Regions from separate parts of the Alteromonas sp. ABH4_456 genome, predicted to be linked through region 2. Evidence: predicted binding sites of a transcription regulator. Region 2 holds the regulator's gene; each other region holds the start of a gene.

Region 1 (3,276 bases), on a different contig from region 2:
CTCTGGAGTTTTTGTTGCTGATGATTAGCGAGCAGTGACTTAACATGATCGAGCAAATGGGTTCTGCTGTCGATTTGCGCCATATCGCCGGCAGTTTTTGATGGCGGACTACCCCCGCCGGCAGAAGCACCACTTCTGACTATTACCGATTCAGCTTTATCCAGCGCTTTTGCAAGGTCGGGTTGATTTCGAACTGCACGGCCTGCAAAACTGATTTGTAATAGTGTGATAAGGGCATTCACAAAACCGGATTGTGATGGCGGATTAAGAATATTCGTTGGTGTTGTGACCAGAGCAGGCGTTTGTAACAGCTGTTTAATCGACTGCGCCGTATCCTGAGACGGAATGCCAGTCTCTGTTTGAACGGTAACGGCATGTTGAATATTGTCAGTTCCCGCGGCAGTTTTTATAACAGGAAGCGAAGCGGCTATCTGAGCGGATAAAGCATTCATTAAATCCTTTGTGCCGGCAGCCGTTCCCGGAGGCGCTTTGGTAAGGATAGAAACCAGTTTAGTCAGTGCTTCTGATGTAGAGCCGGTTTCTGCGAGAAGTTGCCGTGAAAGCTGACGGATATTTTCACTGACACGGCTAAGTTGTTCGGGCGGCAGGTTCAGCGGCCCTGCAGAAAGGACATCTTTTATATTATTAGATGTCGCGCCTGATATTTGCTGACCGGCTACCGGAGCCGCCAGATCCGGTGGCGGTTGGATATGCAATACCGGCAACCCTTTCCGGCTTGCAATGTCTGCCAGTTTAAGCGGGACCGGCGGAAGAGCCTGCAGAGTATTGCTTGCAGATGTCGCTAAAGCAGGTGGCAAATTGACCATAGCAAGGGGGCGTGTTTGGGTGCCCGTTGCTGATAGTTGCGTTCCGCGCATGCTGACATTCAGGGTTTGTAATGTTTCTCTTCCCGTACTGCCTGATGGTCCATCAGGTAAATGCAATGCACGCTGCAGTGCGCCCTGCAATTTCCCCTCAATGCTGAGCCCTTCACTGACCAGCGCTTTTGCCAGAGCCAGTTTTACTACCGGCGCCGATGCCGGTACATTCACACTTTGAGCAGGCTGGGCAGAGCCTTCCCCTTGTGGCGTTAAGGTAATTTGCCATCCTGACTGCCTGTTGTCAGTTGAAGGCGTTATTTTTAACGAAAATTTATCGCCGGCCTCAGTGGCACCGTGTTGGGTTGCCGGTAAATCCAGTTTAATCACTGGTGCGCCGGGTAACTGTAACCTGAGTGTTAGTTGTTTGGGGGACGCCTGCTCAACCATGGCACCCAGAGATAAGGCCGGATTATTTTTGACAAGGCTGAGTTGCTGCGACTGTGCCAGCCCTTCTGCCAGTGCTGTAACCAGTCTTTGTGTGTCAGCCTGTGTCAGCACTGCACTGTGTTTCACAGGCAGAAGTTCAAATAACGTTATCTGACTGACTGATGTTCTGGCCAGGGAAACCTGCGGCTGAGATGTGCTGAGACCGGGATCTTTTACGACAAGTCCCTCCTGAGGGAGGGCGTTCCCGGTTAACTGAATAAGCGGACCGGGTAAACGGGTTATGGCTACTGCAGGCAGCTGTTGCAAGGTGTCTGAACGCAATGCTCCTGCGTCGGCATTAACCGGTGCGGCAGTGGCATTCGCCGAAAACAGTTGAGCAATCTGCAAGTTCATGTCAGATTTATCGGCAACTAATTGAAAAATTCAAGCATTTTGTGCATTTCACTGTTGTCAATGGTCCTTCAGTTTGAACTAAGTCATAAAAAAGTTTAATACGCCAATGGGCGTGATGTGTTCCGTTTTGCCTATGCTAGAATGCCAGACCGGAATATACAAAGATATGTTAAAGAGGATAGCGGTTTGTCGGGACTGGTTGCCAGCAAACTAACGTGCATTAAACGGGACAGAGTACTGTTCGAAGATCTGTCTTTTCAGCTCCTGCCAGGGCAGCTGATTTATTTGCGTGGGCCTAACGGTGCCGGGAAAACCAGTTTGTTGCGTATCCTCAGTGGATTAAGTCAGCCTCAAAGCGGCTCCCTTCTCTGGCAGGGGAAACCATTGGGCGAAGACTGGTTCACCAGCCTCATCTATATAGGACACAAAGCCGGCATAAACGGCACCTTGTCGCCTTTCGAAAACCTTCAATTCTGGTGTGCGCAGCATAAAGTCAGCTTTAACGAAGACAATCTTTATGACGTGCTGGCTCTGGTGGGGCTGGTGGGTATGGAAGATGTACCCTGCCGCACACTGTCTGCAGGGCAACTTCGCCGTGCCGCTTTGGCAAGATTATGGTTGAAGCAGGCAGACGTGTGGATCCTCGATGAGCCTTTTACTGCACTGGATACCCGTGGCGTTGCCCAACTGGAAGATAAAATGTGTGAACATGTAAGCACTGGCGGTGCTGTGTTGACTACCTCACACCAGACACTGAGCCATCGCGCGGGCGGGTATCAGACATTTGATTTGGAGTACCGGTTTTGAGCGGCCTGTATCAGGGGGTTTTTAAACGGGACCTGGCACTGGCATTTCGTCAGAAGGCCGAGCTGGTACAGCCGCTTATGTTCTTATTAATGGTAGTGACATTGTTTCCGCTGGGAATAGGACCCGGCCCTGAAACCCTGCAACGGATAGGACCGGGCGTTATCTGGATAGCCGCAATATTGTCCTCATTGCTCGGGATGGAGCGGTTATTCCGGGACGATTTCGCAGATGGTTCACTGGAACAGTTACAATTATCCGGACAGCCCTACTATGCCGTCGCCGCCCTAAAGGTACTTTGCCACTGGTTGGTGACTTTCATTCCGCTTTTGCTGTTGTCACCTCTGCTTGCGCTGTTTCTCAATCTCACTGTTGACATGTACATAGCGCTGGTACTCACCCTGGTGTTAGGAACACCGCTTTTGTCACTGGTGGGTGCAATCGGCATGGGATTAACAGTAGGGCTTCAGCGTGGTGGCGTACTCCTGGCGCTGCTTTTGATCCCGGTTTTCATTCCATTATTGATATTTGCTACCTCGGCAGTGGATGCAGCTGCGCTACAATTACCCTACAGGGCGCAAATTGCTATTATTGGCGCGATGTTGTTGCTGGCAATGGCATTAGCTCCGGCTGCCATTGCCTACTCTTTAAAAGTGAGTCAGAACTGATGTGGAAGTGGTTACATCCCTACGCAAAGCCTGAGCGGGCTTACCAGCTTTGTAATACGCTGCTCCCCTGGTTTTCAGTGGCTGCAGTAATCAGCTTGTTGTGCGGTACAGTATGGGGGCTTTTATTTGCGCCTCAGGATTAT
Region 2 (3,276 bases):
TTGAACACAGTGAACAGGTGGTTTTCCCTTCAGGGATTTTATCTTTAACAATGGAATAGGTATCTTCTTCTACAATTTTGTAGTCAATACCCAGAGAATTCAGGTATTCAGGTAACACATGCTCCGGAAAGCCGGGCTGCTTCTGGTCGAGGTTAACCGCGACGATATCGAAATTGACCGGTGCAATTTTGCGTAAAAATAGCAGGATATCCAGCAAGGTATAGCTGTCTTTTCCGCCGGATAAGCACACCATGACCTTGTCGCCGTCTTCAATCATATTGAAGTCTTCGATGGCTTTGCCAACATGTCTGCGAAGTCTTTTCTGCAACTTGTTAAAGTTGTATTTTTGTTTACTTTGCGCACTGTGACTGGCGTTGTCAGATGGCGTAGATGTTACTTGATTCATGGCACTTCAGAATTGGCTGGAAAGATAAAAGTACCATTATACAAAAGCAGACGGAATGCTGCTACACAAGCAGCATTCCGTTATCGCGCATTTACTTAACCGGAGACGTAAAGCCGTCAGGTTTAACCGCAAGCACATCGCAATTCAGGTTATCAATAACATGCTCTGCTGTATTGCCCAAAAAGGCGGCTGATATGCCTGTACGTCCCACGGTACCGATGACGACGAGTTCTGCATCCAGCTGTTCAGTCACTTTCGGAATGGCTATATCAGGTAATCCCTCAACAACATGGCAATTTGCTACGCCGATCCCAAATTTAGCGCTGTGGTTTTCCATTTCCTGAACATGATGATTGCGCACAGCATTATGATACGTCTCAGGATTGAAATCGGGGATCTCAATGGCGATATTCAGTGGGGCAGAAGGATAGGCATTAACCAGATGTACCTGACCGCTCAGTAACTCTGCATAATCCTTTGCGATACCGGTCAACTTGTCATTCAGTTGTGCATGTTCTTTGTCTTCTGTACCCACATTGACTGCCGCAACAATATTACCGTGTTCAGGCCAGGCATGGGCTTTGACAAGTAAAACCGGAGCCGGACATTTTCTTAGTAAGTGCCAGTCTGTTGGTGTAAAGAGCACTGATGCAAAATCATCGTGTTTGCGGGTAGCTTTAACGACCAGGTCAACCTGACGGTTAATGGTGTAGCGGGTAATGGCTTCGTAACGTTTATCACTCCACTCAACAGCAACCTTTACATCATAATCATCGTAGCGGGTCAGATTTTTTTCTGCCCAGGCAATACGGTCTTTGGTTACCGCATCACGCACGGCTTCACGCTCACTGCGGGTGAGCATTGTTGTCATGGCATAAGAAAAGTCGTATACAACAAGCAGTGCGTGTACTTCTGCACCGGTTTTACGGGCAATTTCGATGGCTCTTGAAAGGGCAGGTTGTTCAGGGTTGTCGGCCTGAACGACGGCGAGAATACGTTTGCAGGTGATCATGGCGTCTCTCCTTATTGATGAAGACAATAATACTGCCTTCATCTTTAGTATAAGACTTACAGCAGGAGAGACCTTGTTTCAGATCAATATTTCAACGGGATCTTAATCCACGCAAAGAGTAGGAATGTCCATAGAGTGCAGCTTTTTATCCATAGCCGCAAAATCCAGAACAGTAATGAGCTTCCCGTCTACTTTGATAATGCCTTCTTTCTGGAAGCGGGTCAGTAAGCGGCTGATCGTTTCTACCGTTAAACCGAGATAATTACCGATTTCGTTGCGGGTCATACTCAGATTGAACTGACGGTGAGAAAAACCCCGTTCTTCAAACCGACCGGACAGATGGGCGATAAAATAAATCAGACGTTCTTCTGCCGTCCGTTTATTCAGCAGCATCATCATTTCGTGATCCTGCTTAATTTCAGCACTCATAAAACGCATGATCTGATGGCGCAATTTTGGGAATTGCTCAGACATTTTTTCAAGGGTGGAATAGGGAAGCTCACACACCATGGCAGTTTCCAGCGCCTGAGTATAACTCTGGTGAGTGTCGTCACGTAAACCGTCAAAACCGATAATATCGCCAGGGAAGTGGAAACTGATAATTTGCTCTTCACCTTCTTTATCGGTGACAAAAGACTTAAATGAACCTGCCCGCACGGCGTACAGAGAGGTAAATTTATCGCCGGCTTCTACCAGGGTGTCGTGTTTATGCAAAGGTTTTTTGCGTTCAATGATGTCATCCAGTGACTCAATCTCAGTTTTGTTGAGGGCCACAGGCAGACACAGATGGCTGAAACTGCAACTCTGGCAGTGTATAGAAAAATCCGAACGTTTTTGCATGCTCACTTCCCGCTGTTTGCGATAATTCTAATGTATAGTACTTAAAGCCTGCCACAACAGCAAAAATGCGTACAACAGCAAACTCAAAGCAATGATTTGACGAACTACGGGTTGTCTGAAACCTGAGGAAAGCCAGTCTGCACCTGCCCGGACAGCCAGCAACGCCGGTAGCGTTCCTAAACCAAAACCGGCCATGATTACAGCACCGGATATTGCCGTCCCTGAAGCCAGTGCCCACGTCAGGGTGGAATAAACCAGTCCACAGGGCAACCATCCCCAAATCATACCATAGGGAAAGGCGCTAATAGGAGACCTGAAAGGTAAAAACCGTTTCGACAGCGGCTGAATTCTCTGCCAGAGTTTACTGCCGAGGGCTTCAACAGCGGTCAGGCCACGCCACCAGTTACCCAGATAACAGGCCATGGCAATCAGCATGATGCCACTGAATACAGCGAGTACGGGGCCGGTCACCGGTACAGCATCTTTTGCTATCTGCCCGATACCGCCGGTTACAGCGCCGGCAAGTATATAGCTGAATATACGACCAAAGTTATAGCTAAGCGCATAGGGTAAAGGGGATGAGCCTGCCGGCGTGGCGGCAGACAGTGCCAGCGATACGCCGCCGCACATTCCCACACAATGAACGCCTCCGCCCAGCCCGACCAGCAAGGCAGAAAAAAACGACAGATCACTCATTGAGTTTTTTTCGTTCTTCGGCCAGCTTTTTTTCTTCAGGAGATAAATCATCATCGAAAAGAATACTGTAGCCCTGGCGATCCAGGTCTTCAAACTGGTTCGATTTTACTGCCCAAAAAAATACGCCGATGGCAATGGCCACAATAATCACAGCAAGGGGAATAAGGACGTAAATTATACTCATAGCGTTACTTTAACAGTCTCGTCGAATTAGTTACTACCAGAATACTACTCAGGCTCATACCAATCACCGCCATCCACGGCGTCAGGATGCCGGATACTGCAAACGGCAGGATAACCAGATTGTAGCCTACGGCCCATC
Region 3 (3,276 bases), on a different contig from region 2:
TACACCGGTGCCTGCTTCAGCATCTGCTCAACCAGATCCAGACCATCTTCTCCTGCCGCAAGGGCTAATTCAGGCTCATGCTGATATTCGTCCGGCAAATCATTCATGTCTTCTTCATCGACATAAGGCGGGTTCGACACGATTAAGTCGTACCGCTGCCCTTCCAGACTGGTAAATAAGTCTGAATGAATGGGGAAAACACGGTCGCCCAACTGATGTTCCTGAATATTGAAATCTGCCACTTCCAGGGCGTCGTGGGAAATATCCACAGCATCCACCTGAGCTTCAGGAAATGTATGGGCCAGCGCAATAGCAATACAACCCCCACCTGTGCACATGTCCAGAATACTGGCCGGCTCAGATGACAGATAAGCGGAAAAGCGGTCTTTGATCAATTCGGCAAACGGTGAACGGGGGATCAACACTCTTTCGTCAACGTAAAAAGGCATGTCGCAGAACCATGCCTCACGGGTAATATACGGCAACGGCATGCGTGTTTGTACCCGCTTTAAGACTAAATCTGCAACTTTCTCTTTTTCTGAAGTGGTAAGACGGGCTGAAAATAAGCCGTCACCGGTTTGCGATGTAATATCCTGTGGCAAATGCAGAGCATGCATTACCAGGCAAACAGCTTCATCCCAGCTGTTATCAGTGCCATGCCCGTAGTACAGGTGTGCATCGTTAAAACGGCTCACAGACCATCTCACCATGTCCAGCATGGTGTGCAGTTCACGGATGGCTTCGTCTAAATAAATCTTATCGGTCATGGAGTGTGGTACATCGCCAGAAATAAAGCTGGTATCATACCGAAACTCGCAATGACACCCAACACAAATTGCGCGATAACAGACGTGCAGATGAACACAGGTTAAAACAGACAGGAGAAAATGGTTGGCTGATCAGTGGAAACCGGAAGACGACGACAATGACATGTCATTATTCCGGGAAGCGGTAAGTGGTATAAAGCCGCTGTCACAGGACAAAATTGTGCATAAACGCCGTCATGTGCCGGCGAAGCGACTACATTCCGCCACCCGCCCGGACAGCCGTCAGCAAAAGCTGCTGGATGCCAGTTTTGCCTTTTCAGATGTCTATCAGGCCAGCCTGCCCCATCAGGGCCCCATGCGGTATTGCCGCGAAAATGAACCGACACATAGTTTGAAGCGATTACGACGGGGAGATTTCTATCCTGAGCTTGTACTGGATTTACACGGTCTGAACCGCGAAAACGTAAAGCTGGAATTATCCGCACTCATTTATACCGCGCGCAAAGAGCTTATTGACTGTGTTGCCATTGTCCATGGCATCGGTTCCGGCGTACTAAAAAACGCCTTGCCTCACTACCTGGTTCAACACCCCCATGTCAAAGCGTTTCACCAGGCTCCCCTGGAGTATGGCGGGCAAGGCGCGTTACTGGTGCTTATCGAAACCCTTGATCCGGGCCTCAGTAAACAATAACAAACTATTTATCCGGTCCCGCGCTGTTGTGCATAAACAGCCATGTGTAATAACACATCATCAAAACAACGATAAAAATACCCAGAAGTGAACCCCATACTACAGGGTCTTTAAGCATGGTTAGCCACATCAGATTACTCCCTAACATTGATAACTTTTTACAGTGCTAGTGTGCATGGCTGCGACAGGTAAATCTGTGATCTGAATCAATGGGAACAGTCGATGCAAATAAGACCCGTGATGCAGATCAAAAAGGTTTTTTTAAAAAAATAGGAATTAATTCACAAAACGATATTGCAAATCATTATCATTTACACTATATTGTTCCTGCCTGTTCGACGTTGGGTGATTAACGGTCTTGGCTTAGCGTCGATTGTAGGCAGGTGTGTGGTGCGCCTGCCTACTTCTTTTCTCTCCCGGTAACCTTCGTATTGAGTCCTTCGTATTGAAAACACTGCCGCGTCCGGTATTTTTTCACCAAGAATGCCAGCCCCTTACGCAGTCACATCATCATTATGTGAACAGTTTCCAAAACCAGCTTTTCTGCAAGTCTTCTTCGCAGGTTTTTAACTGGGTAGCATAACGCAATGAGCGTGCTTTAACCGTTCCGGCCACCTTTTTCAGCCAGGGCTTACTGTTGTAGGTACGGCGTTTATACCCGCGCCACCCTTCATGGTAATTCAGGTACTGGGCATAGCCGTCCCACTTTGATACACCATTAATTTTATATGATTTGGAAATAAACCAGCCCATGAAATCCATGGCGTCATCAAAATCATCCCGGTCCGCCCAGCTGTTGCCGGTTTCGTTGACATAGTCAGACCAGGTAACCGTTTTAGCCTGAGAATATCCGTAAGCGGAACTGACCCGCCCCCATGGAATAAGACCAAAAAATACATAATGTTTTGGTGGCAGTGCATCATGCCGGAATGAGCTTTCCTGATACATGATTGCCATAGGAACATGGATTGGCACGCCCCATTTATCGCGGGCATCAGCGGCCGCATCATACCAGTCTTCTTTTTCGTAAAAGATTTCGCAAATGTTACTGGTGTCCTGAGGAGGCGACGTGGCACAACCGGTGATACCACTTAAAAGCAGTACAATTCCGGCACCTGCAAAAAATCGTTGTGAATTGTTGAACTTTCTCACTGCCCGCTGTCTTAATAAGTGTTCTGGTAATAAATGTGTGTGTTTCCCTGGAACATTCTTATGCCTGGCTCCCTTGCCAGGCATTTTTTTATCCCCGGCAAGGTCAATTCAGGCTTCAGCTGTCCCGTGTAGCCATCGGTTCTGCGAAATAACCGGCAATAAAATCTGCAAAAGGTACTTCATCCGTCGCCTCAACAGCGTGCTGCGCAGCCAGTGAATCAGCGGCCATTTTTTCAAATGCTTTCAAATCATAGTGCAGATATTCATAGCCTTTAAAGGCTTCCGCGTACTGCTTAGCCAGATTAAGCCCCAGTACGCCGTTATCCATATCATTTTCAAGCAACGTTGCCAGAATTTTACCGGATGGCGTTTCATCAGCATTAAGTACTTTTTGCCACTCAGCTTTGACAGCATCGCTGTAAGCCGATGTTCCGTTGGCGTTATCAAGCACTTTTGCCGTTTGCTCAAATACAGCAAACAGCCCTTCACACCATTCGCGGAAGGCAACACTGCCGTCTTTGTTTTCCAGCATCAGGTCAGGATTACGTCCTTCCAGAACCACTTTATCCATATTCTCCCTGCAAACGGTGAGCTCCTCTGCCGTCATTTCAGGGCTGTCTGTCAGCAGGCAAGAAAGCATGAAGACATCGAGGAAATCCATCTGGC
Region 4 (3,276 bases), on a different contig from region 2:
CCTTCTTCGTAGCCAACATAGCCCGGAGGCGCCCCCACTAAACGGGATACCGAATGCTTCTCCATGAACTCAGACATGTCGATACGTACCAGTGCATCTTCCGTGTCAAACAGGAAACCGGCCAGTGCCTTCGACAGTTCGGTTTTCCCTACACCGGTAGGCCCCAAAAACAGGAACGAACCAATGGGTCGGTTTGGATCTGCCAGGCCAGCCCGTGAGCGTCTGATAGCGTTGGACACAGCATTTACCGCTTCCGCCTGCCCCACTACCCGCTTATGAAGTACATCTTCCATTCTGAGTAGTTTTTCCCGTTCACCCTCAAGCATTTTGGATACGGGAATACCTGTCCAGCGGGACAGCACATCTGCAATTTCAGCGTCGGTAACCTTGTTTTTCAATAGGAAGGTTTCTTTTGTTTCGTTCTCCGCCGCTTTTTCCAGCTTCATTTCCAGCTCAGGAATACGACCGTACTGCAGCTCTGACATACGATTCAGATCTGACGCCCGGCGGGCGATTTCCAAATCGAGTTTCGCCTGCTCCAGTTCAGACTTGATGGTTTGCGTGCCCTGCATCGCATCCTTTTCTTCGCGCCATATTTTATCCAGACCGGACAATTTGTTTTCAGCCTGTTCACGCTCCAGCTCGATCATTTCCAGGCGCTTGTGGCTGGCATCGTCTGTTTCTTTTGCCAGTGCCTGCTCTTCCAGTTTTAACTGGATGATGCGGCGCTCAAGCCTATCCATATCTTCAGGCTTGGAATCAATTTGCAGACGAATGCTGGAAGCCGCTTCATCAATAAGATCGATAGCTTTATCAGGCAACTGACGGTCACTGATATAACGGTGTGACAATGTAGCCGCCGCGACAATGGCCGGGTCGGTGATATCTACCGAGTGGTGAAGCTCATAACGTTCTTTCAAACCACGTAAAATGGCGATGGTATCTTCCACACTCGGCTCATCCACCAGCACTTTCTGGAAGCGACGTTCAAGAGCAGCGTCTTTCTCGATATACTGACGGTATTCGTCCAGCGTGGTTGCGCCCACACAATGCAGTTCACCGCGAGCGAGCGCTGGCTTAAGCATATTACCGGCATCCATCGCGCCGTCGCCTTTCCCGGCGCCGACCATGGTATGAAGCTCATCAATGAACAGAATGACACGGCCTTCTTCTTTGGCCAGTTCATTGAGTACCGCTTTCAGCCGTTCTTCAAATTCACCACGGTACTTCGCACCGGCCACTAACGCGCCCATGTCGAGGGACAGTACCCGCTTATCCTTCAGCCCTTCCGGTACTTCACCATTAATAATACGCTGGGCAAGTCCTTCAACAATGGCGGTTTTACCTACACCGGGTTCACCAATTAACACCGGGTTATTCTTGGTCCGGCGTTGCAATACCTGCACGGTGCGGCGGATTTCATCATCACGGCCTATCACCGGGTCCAGCTTGCCCTGTTCTGCCCGTTCGGTCAGATCAGTGGTGTATTTTTCCAGCGCCTGACGCACATCTTCAGCGTTAGGATCTGTCACTTTCTGACCGCCACGCATTTTATCAATGGCCGTTTCGATTTGATCCTTTGTCACATTCAGGCTTTTCAGCAAATCACCTAATTTGCCTTTGTCCTGAAGCGCTGCCAGCACAAAAATTTCAGATGTGATGTATTCATCTTTGCGCTGCTGGGCAATCTTGTCGCACAGGTTCAGCAAAATTCCGCTGTCCTTGCTTAACTGTACATCGCCACCGATGCCGTCAACCCGTGGAAGCCGCTCGATCGCTTCAGCCAGAGAAGAGCGTAACGCATTCACATTTACGTGGGCTTGATCGAGTAACGGACGTACAGAGCCGCCCTGTTGATTCAGCATGGCTGTCATCAGGTGCACGGGCTCAATAAACTGATGATCCCGACCCAGTGCCAGAGACTGTGCGTCGGAAATCGCTAATTGAAATTTACTGGTAAATCTATCTAATCGCATGAAAAATCCCCTGCAAAAGTAGTGCTATTTAAATAGGTATCGTACACATGCTATTCAAGTTCATTACGCAAAAAATTAGTGACGAACCTATCCACTTATTGACGTCAGTCAATCTTTTTAGTGGGTCATTTCGATTCTTCCTTCCACAATCGAAAAATTTACAAACGGCTCTCACGTTTCGCGTACAGCGTTCAGGTTATGAACATGCCAGACAATCGCATTGTTCATTAACTGGACATTTTCGATACCTATTGCCCGAAAACAGCGGCTGGCACAGGTGATGCTGTTAATAAGGTGTACATCGACACCGATGAATCATTCACTGGCTCTGAGAGCCTGAGCGAAAGAGGTTGTAATGACAGAATCATTCATTGCCAATGCGATTTGGCAGGAAAAACTATTTACCGGCAAATGGGTATCTGGTTCAGCCAAGCCGGTTATTGTGACTGAACCTGCGTCGGGAAAAGAACTTGGACAAATCGCCATGGCGAGTCCGGAAGATGTGAGTCAAAGTTGTACTGCAGCGAAAAAAGCCTTCCCTGCGTGGTCTACCACCCACTTTGAAGAGCGGGCTGCGGTATTGCGCAAAGCCGCTCAGGTGATGCAAGAGCACTTTAACGACATCACCGATGTGTTGATCCGTGAAAGTGGTTCGATAAGGGCAAAGGCCGAATTTGAAGTTTCACTCAGTATAAAAGTACTGAACGAAAGCGCAGCCTTGCCTTCACAAAGCCAGGGAGAAGTCTTACCTGCCGCGCCGGGCAAAATCAGTATCGCCCGTCGTAAACCTCTGGGTGTTGTAGGCGTTATCTCGCCATTTAACTTTCCATTGTATCTTGCCATTCGGGCGGTTGCTCCGGCGCTTGCAGTGGGCAATGCGGTTGTGCTTAAACCTGATCCCCGAACCGCCGTGTGCGGCGGCGTTACTATCGCCCGGGTGTTCGAATTAGCCGGATTACCTGAAGGTATACTGCATATGTTACCGGGTGATGGCGCGGCCGGCGCCGCATTAACCGGGCACCCGGATGTGGCGATGATTCAGTTTACCGGCTCGACCAGCGCAGGTAAAAAAGTAGGCGAAGCTGCCAGCCGCCACCTCAAAAAAGTGTCCCTGGAACTGGGTGGAAAGAACTCACTGATTATTCTGGAAGATGCCGACATAGATCTTGCTATCGCGAACGCGACCTGGGGCGCCTGGCTACATCAGGGGCAAATTTGCATGTCAACCGGTCGTATTCTTGTGCAGCGTAAAATCTATCAGGTGTTTGTCAGTAAGCTGGCAGAAAAAGCCGGGCAACTG

What was found. Region 2 encodes FNR, which switches genes on or off when oxygen is low (the NO sensors DNR and NnrR bind a similar motif). Its sites were predicted from a motif close to TTGATCTAGATCAA; they were not measured.
Region 1: a site for FNR is predicted at 1,735-1,748, ahead of ccmA (cytochrome c biogenesis heme-transporting ATPase CcmA). Genes of this name have one in related genera too.
Region 3: a site for FNR is predicted at 1,696-1,709, ahead of ACXAG2_RS08890 (DUF3149 domain-containing protein). Genes of this name have one in related genera too.
Region 4: a site for FNR is predicted at 2,075-2,088, ahead of clpB (ATP-dependent chaperone ClpB). Genes of this name have one in related genera too.

The regions. Positions count from the first base shown of each region.
Region 1 covers NZ_JBSWXO010000004.1:38,648-41,923, forward strand. The annotation lists gene ACXAG2_RS07605 (hypothetical protein) at 1-1,661, opposite strand, end outside; gene ccmA (cytochrome c biogenesis heme-transporting ATPase CcmA) at 1,803-2,468, shown strand; gene ccmB (heme exporter protein CcmB) at 2,465-3,133, shown strand; gene ACXAG2_RS07620 (heme ABC transporter permease) at 3,133-3,276, shown strand, end outside.
Region 2 covers NZ_JBSWXO010000001.1:61,905-65,180, reverse strand. The annotation lists gene ttcA (tRNA 2-thiocytidine(32) synthetase TtcA) at 1-406, opposite strand, end outside; gene uspE (universal stress protein UspE) at 498-1,418, opposite strand; gene fnr (fumarate/nitrate reduction transcriptional regulator Fnr) at 1,521-2,258, opposite strand; gene ACXAG2_RS00290 (sulfite exporter TauE/SafE family protein) at 2,286-2,954, opposite strand; gene ccoS (cbb3-type cytochrome oxidase assembly protein CcoS) at 2,947-3,138, opposite strand; gene ACXAG2_RS00280 (heavy metal translocating P-type ATPase) at 3,143-3,276, opposite strand, start outside.
Region 3 covers NZ_JBSWXO010000004.1:311,739-315,014, reverse strand. The annotation lists gene prmB (50S ribosomal protein L3 N(5)-glutamine methyltransferase) at 1-767, opposite strand, end outside; gene smrB (endonuclease SmrB) at 892-1,458, shown strand; gene ACXAG2_RS08890 (DUF3149 domain-containing protein) at 1,463-1,576, opposite strand; gene ACXAG2_RS08885 (transglycosylase SLT domain-containing protein) at 1,972-2,565, opposite strand; gene gshA (glutamate--cysteine ligase) at 2,726-3,276, opposite strand, start outside.
Region 4 covers NZ_JBSWXO010000019.1:7,293-10,568, forward strand. The annotation lists gene clpB (ATP-dependent chaperone ClpB) at 1-1,976, opposite strand, end outside; gene ACXAG2_RS19810 (benzaldehyde dehydrogenase) at 2,332-3,276, shown strand, end outside.